DNA from 2 places in the Microbacterium sp. NPDC091676 genome. Region 1 is predicted to be linked to the other one. Evidence: riboswitches for the same ligand, from Rfam matches in the RefSeq annotation. Region 1 holds a riboswitch; the other holds the start of a gene.
The links. Region 1 has a riboswitch for thiamine pyrophosphate ahead of thiM (hydroxyethylthiazole kinase). Riboswitches for the same ligand answer to the same signal wherever they lie in the genome.
Positions count from the first base shown of each region.

Region 2: it holds a riboswitch for thiamine pyrophosphate, as region 1 does, so the genes downstream of both, ACIQID_RS12240 (ECF transporter S component) here and thiM (hydroxyethylthiazole kinase) in region 1, are expected to answer to the same signal.

Region 1 covers NZ_JBIVTI010000002.1:14,509-17,707, forward strand. Annotated here, with positions in the region: gene ACIQID_RS13130 (bifunctional hydroxymethylpyrimidine kinase/phosphomethylpyrimidine kinase) at 1-683, opposite strand, end outside; gene thiM (hydroxyethylthiazole kinase) at 680-1,525, opposite strand; TPP riboswitch at 1,517-1,610, opposite strand; gene ACIQID_RS13140 (NAD-dependent epimerase/dehydratase family protein) at 1,618-2,589, opposite strand; gene ACIQID_RS13145 (DUF402 domain-containing protein) at 2,834-3,199, opposite strand, start outside.
Region 2 covers NZ_JBIVTI010000001.1:2,515,685-2,518,883, reverse strand. Annotated here, with positions in the region: gene ACIQID_RS12245 (ABC transporter ATP-binding protein) at 1-537, opposite strand, end outside; gene ACIQID_RS12240 (ECF transporter S component) at 537-1,178, opposite strand; TPP riboswitch at 1,171-1,280, opposite strand; gene ACIQID_RS12235 (D-alanyl-D-alanine carboxypeptidase) at 1,358-2,848, shown strand; gene ACIQID_RS12230 (ABC transporter ATP-binding protein) at 2,899-3,199, opposite strand, start outside.

The sequences.
Region 1 (3,199 bases):
GGATCGCTGCCGGCGATGCTGAGCACATGCGGCACCGCCCGCCCCAGCCACCGCCGACGGAACGCCGCGGCGGCGGCCCGGGGATCCTCTGCCGCGCACAGCGCCGAGACCACCGCGATCCCGGCGGCACCGGCCTCGCGCAGCGCCGCCGTGTCGTCGAGGTCCACCCCGCCGATGGCGACGCAGGGCAGCGCACTGCGCGCGGCGAACGCGGCGAAGCCGTCGATGCCGAGCGGGTCCGGATGGTCGGGCTTCGTGCGCGTGGGGCGGATCACGCCGACCCCGAGGTAGTCGACCGTGCCGGGCGGCAGCGCCGTCACGGCATCGAGATGGGCAGGGGTGTTCGCCGTGAGCCCGATCAGCGCCTCCGGGCCGAGGAGCTCGCGCGCGCGGAGCACCGAGGCATCCGCCTGGCCGAGGTGCACCCCCTCCACCCTGGCACCGCGGCGACGGGCCTCGACGGCCGCATCGAGGCGATCGTTCACGACGAGCAGCGCGCGACCGTCGATGGCCGCGGACAGGGCGAGGAGTTGCACGACGGTCTCCTCGTCCGTCGCCTCCTTGTCGCGGAGCTGCACGATGCGGACCCCACCCGCCACGGCCTCGCGGACGGTCTCGACCACCCCGCGAGGGCCGCACAGCGACCGATCGGTGACGAGGTAGAGGGACAGGTCGACGGTCATCGGGCCTCCTCGACGCGGGCGCGGGCACGGAGGTCCCCCGGAGTCACGGCGGACAGGGCGTCGAGCAGTCCGACGGCGAAGCTGCCCGGTCCGCGCGAGACGCCCGCCGCCTGCTCCGCCGCGACCGTGTAGACGAGGGTCGCCGCGGCCACCGCCGTCAGCGCGTCGGTCGCGGAACCGCGGGCCGCCCCGAGGAAGGCCGCCATCACCGCGCCCAACGCGCAGCCGCCGCCGGTCACCCGCGTGAGCAGCTCGTGCCCGTTCGCGATGCGGATCACCCGCTCCCCGTCGGTGAGGAGATCGACCGGGCCGGAGACGGCGACCACGGAACCGTGCCGGTCGGCGAGCTCCCGCGCCGCCGCTGCCGCCGCCTCGGTCCCGTCCGTCGCGTCGACACCGCGGCCGCCGCTGCTGTGTCCGGCCAGCGCGAGGATCTCCGACGCGTTGCCGCGGATCGCGGTGGGGCGCAGCGCGACCAGCTCGTGGGCCAGGGCCGTCCGCACCGGGAGGGTGCCGATCGCGACGGGATCGAGCACCCACGGCGTGCCGGCGGCGTGCGCTCCCGCCACCGCCTCCCTGCTCGCCTCCCGCTGCTCCGGGGTCGGCGTCCCGAGATTGATGAGGAGCCCCGAGGCGGCAGCGGCGAACGGCTCGGCCTCGCCGACGATGTCGACCATGGCCGGCGCCGCCCCGAGCGCCAGCAGCACGTTGGCGGTGAACCCCGTCACGACGGCGTTCGTGATGCAGTGCGTCAACGGCGGCGTAGCCTTGACCTCCTCCCGCAGCCTTCCCGCCGTGGCGGCGAGGTCGAGGACGGATTGCGGACGCACAGGATCGCTCATGGGCGACATCCCTTCGCTAGTACGAACTAGATCAGGTTCGACGGGTGTGATCTCAGCCGCGGATGCGGCACCCCGTGTCACTGCCTCGCAGTCTAGCGAGCGAGGGCGTCGAGCAGCGCCCGCTCCTCCGTCCGCGTGAGGCCGGCGCGGCGCTCCCGGTCCACGCCCCGTTCGCGCTCGTCCGCCACGACGCGCTCCACCGTCTCGTCGAGGGGGCGGAGCGTGCCTCCGCTGCGGCGATACCGCGCATTCGAGCGGGTCATGAATCCGCTCATCTCGGGTGGCAGCCACAGCGGCAGCGACCGCGGTCCCGCCCAGTACGCGACGCCTTCCGCGACGAGACGGTCCTCGGTGCCGACGACGAGCGGCCCCGTGTGCCCGGTGGCCGCGCGCACGGTCCGCAACACGTCGTCGAGCTCGCGCACGTCGCCGATCGCGTTCACGGCACCGGTGACGGTGGCGGCCATGACGAAGGCGGCGACATCCTCGACGTCGATGACCTGCGCTGTGCGCCCTTCCAGCGGCGGGAGCAGCACCGGCTCGTCCAACGCCCGGAGGAACGCCGCCGCCCAGTAGCCGAAGCGATCGCTGGGGTCGCCGTCGCCGACGATGAGGCCGGGGCGGACGAGGAGTGCGCGGTCGCCGACGCCCGCCTGCACGGCATCCTCCGCCGCGACCTTCTGCCGCGCGTAGTCGTCGTCCTCACCGGCCTGCGCCGCCGGGTGCCGCGGTGCCGACTCGTCGGTCCCCACCGTGTCGTCGTCGCGGTACACCGACATCGACGAGACGTACGTCCACCGAGCGGCACGGTCGCCGAGCGCACGGACCGCCCCGGAGACGTGATCGGCGCGGGAGGAGACGTCGACGACGTGGTCCCAATCGGTGCGCGAGACGACGTCGTAGGCGGCCTCCTCATCCCGGTCCGCCAGCACGAGGGTCGCCCCCGGCGGCGCCGGGCGTCCGCCGCGGGCCAGGCAGGTCACGGTCGCCCCTGCCCCGAGCGCCTGCGCGGCGATGCGTCCCGACAGCCATCCGGTTCCCCCGAGGATCAGCACATCCGTCATGTGCCCATGTCACCAGGATCGACGACTCGGGGGAAGGGCCTCCGCTCAGAGCGGAGCGGCAGGACAGGCCGTCACGGGAGTACAGGCCGTCACGCGAGGACAGGCCTTCACGTGGGCCCAGGCCCTCACGCGAACACAGGTCATCACGCGAGCACAGGCGACCGGCACTGCTGTCGCCTGATGCCGCGCGAACGCCTGATGCCGCGCTGCCTCGGCGCCGTCGCGGAGGGCGGCCTCGAGGCGGTCAGGGGACGACGATGTCGTCGAGTCCGTCCAACACCGGGATCGTCCACGACGGGTCCGGTCGCCAGTCGATCCACTCCCGATCGAACGGCCAGTCGCCGGCATGGAAAGACGCGATGGCCGCGACCGCGTGCCGCTCGATCTGCGCAGCCTGCGCGGCGGTCAGCCGTCCCTGGTCGACGGCGGCGACCAGCTCGTCCTCGTCCTTCATCGCCACGCGCCCGTCCTGTGCGATCTCGACGTCGAGGATGTGATCGGAGGTGTAGGTGGCACTGTCGGTGCGCAGGTGCGCGTTCTCGAGGTTGACGTACCAGCCGGCGAAGTCCCACGTCGTCCCGGTGGCCGCGCTCCAGAACAGCCAGACCGA
Region 2 (3,199 bases), on a different contig from region 1:
CCCGTCCGGATCGAGGTTCGCCGTCGGCTCGTCCAGGAGGACGAGGCCGGGGCGCATCGCGAGCATGCCGGCGAGGGCGAGGCGCTGCTTCTGGCCGCCCGACAGCGCCTTGGTCGGATGATCGAGCGGCACCTCGAGCCCGACGGCAGCGAGCGCCGCCTCGACACGCGGCCAGATCTCCGCACGCGGCACGCCGAGGTTCTCGCACCCGAACGCGACGTCGTCGCCTGCGCGCGCGAGGATCACCTGGGAATCGGGGTCCTGGAGGACGAGTCCGGCGCGCCCGCGGGTCGCCACAGCCGGAGCGTCGTCGACGAGGAGCTCCCCCGCGCTCTCGCCCTCCTCCTCGCCGCCGAGCACGCCCGCGAGACCGTGCAGCAGGGTCGACTTGCCCGCCCCGGAGGCCCCGAGCACGAGCACCCGCTCGCCGGGCTCGATGCGGAACGAGAGGTCGCGCAGCGCCCAGGCCCGGCGGCTCGCATGCCGCCAGCCCCAGCCGCGCGCCTCGACGACGGCGGGAGCGACCTGCGCCGCCATCAGACGCGCACGCGCGCCTCGCGCCCGGAGCCGAAGCGGTCCAGCGCCCCGGTCGCCGCGATGCCGCGCGCGAGCACCCACGACAGGGCACCGGCGATGACGGCGCCGGAGATCACGGTGCTCACGAGGTAGATCACGGTGAACGCGGGACCGGAGCCGGCGTACCAGAGGATGAGGTTGTTGATGCCTCCCGCGAGCGCAGCGCCGGCACCGGCGAGGATCGCGACGGGCAGCGACCAGCGACGGTAGAAGAACAGCAGGAAGACCAGCTCGGCACCGAGGCCCTGCACGAGACCCGCCTCGAGCGTGAGGAAGCCACCCCACTGGTTGCCGATGAGCGCCGAGACGACGGCGGCCAGCAGTTCGACGTAGATCGCCGCACCGGCCTTGCGGATGATGAGGCCGCCGAGCACTCCGGCGAACAGCCACGGTCCGTCCAGGAGCCCCTGGAGCCCGGGGAGCAGCGGCTCGAGCAGGGCCTTGGGGCCGAGGTACCCGACGTTCCAGGCCAGGAAGATCAGGCCGGCGGCGACGCCGAGCACGCTGGCGACGACGATGTCGACGATGCGCCACCGCAGATAGCTGCGCGCCGGAGCGCCGGTCGTCTTCGTGGACGAGGATGTGGACGTGGACGTACTCATGTGAACTCCTCCCTGCGCTGGCATGACCCAGATCAGGTTCGACGGTCGAAGCGCGATTCGCTCCCTCTCAGCCCGGCTCGCCGGACTCCCGTGGTTGTGCTGTCGATCCTAGCGTCTTCCGCCCGCGCGTCCCGAGCCGCGCACGGCGGATTCCTGGCGGCATTCGGTACCGTAAGCGAGTGACCGCTTCCGATCCCCCTGAAGAGGCGTCCGGCGGCGTCGGCGTCGACGCGCGGCCCGAAGACTCCGTTCCCGCGTCCTCGCAGACCGTCGACGCGGTGCCCGCGCCCACGACGGAGACCGTCGCGTGGGCCGACGCCTCCACACCGGCGACCGCGCTGACCTGGGTCGACACCGGCGTGGTCGAGGCCGGCTCGTCGACGCCGGAGTTCGACGCCACCCCGGCAGCCGAGGCCACCCCGGGTCTGCTGCGCGATGCGACGCTGCGTCCTGCGATCGCCGGCCCCGGGCTGCTCGTCCCGCTCGCGATCCTCGCCGGGCTCGTCGCCTCCTATGCCGGGAGCACGCTGCTCTGGCCGCTGCACGAGGTCGCCCCCACCGTCCAGGCCGTGGAGTTCACCCCGGTGGCCGCCCCCACGGCCGCGCTCGCCTGGCCGGAGGTGGGAGACGGTGCCGTGGGCATCGCCGGGATGACCACGACGGCGTCCACGACCGCCCCGGTCAGCATCGCGAGCATCACCAAGGTCGTCAGCACGCTCATGGTGCTGGATCGCCTTCCCCTCGCCCCCGGGGAGCAGGGGCCCGAGTTCTCCTTCACCTACGCCGACAGCATCCGTTACTGGGACTACCGGATCTCGAATCAGTCCGCGCTGGACGTGCCCGTGGGCGGGGTGCTCACCGAGTACCAGCTCCTGCAGGGCACCCTGCTCGGTTCGGCCAACAACTACATCGATCGGCTCGCGGCGGAGATCTGGGGCTCCGATCGGGAGTTCGCGGCCGCCGCCGAGGTGTGGCTCGGCGAGCGCGGGCTCTCCGGGATCACCGTGGTCACGCCGTCCGGATTCGACGCGCGCAACGTCGCCACCCCGGAGGCCCTCGTGGCTCTCGGCGAGCTCGCGATGCAGAACCCCGTGTTCGCGGAGATCGTGGGCACCCGGTCGGTCGAGCTTCCGGGGGCCGGCACGGTCGAGAACACCAACGGCATGCTCGCCGATCCCGGGGTCGTCGGCATCAAGACCGGGACGCTGGTCGGGTGGAACCTGCTGACCGCGAAGGACGTCTCCATCGGGGACTCGACCGTCCGCCTCTACGCCGCGGCGCTGAACCAGGAGGACGACGAGGCGCGTCTCGCCCTCACGCGCGCGCTGTTCGCGCAGACCGAGGCCGCGCTGCAGGCGCAGGGCCCCGCCGTTCCCGCCGGGACGGTGGTCGGGCGCGTCCGTACCATCTGGGGCGAGGAGGTCGACGTCGTGACCGGCGAGGACGCGGAGGTGGTGCTGTGGAACGGGGCGAGCGCGACCGCGTCGGCCGTGTTCGATCTCGGCGAGCAGCGCGAGGCGGACGGCGACGTCGGAACCCTCACCACGACCGGCCCCGTCGACACGACCGAGACCGCGCTCGTGCTCGCCGAGGACGTGGAGGGCCCCAGCCCGTGGTGGCGCCTCACCCATCCCCTCGAACTGTTCGGCATCGCCGCGGACCGCTCCTGACGACTGACGCCCCGCTCCGAGTCCGGAGCGGGGCGTCAGGGCGATGCCGATCAGGGGCGCGGCGTCGAGCCGTCCGCCCCGTCGTCGAGGAGCGCCTGCGCCGCGGCGGCCTCCGCCCCGGGGAGCTGGGCACCGACGGCGGCACCCGCCACGGCGTCCGCCGCCTGCTCCTCCACGCGGGCCTCGGCGTCGGCGTCTCCGGTCACCACGACCGGAGACGACCCGGTCAGGGCCGCTTCCGCGTCGAGGTCGGTCGCGGCCTGCTCGAACTGCGACTGGTACAGCCGCCAGTACGCGCCCTGCGCGGCGATGAGCTCGTCGTGCGTGCCCTTCTCCACGATGTCGCCGTGC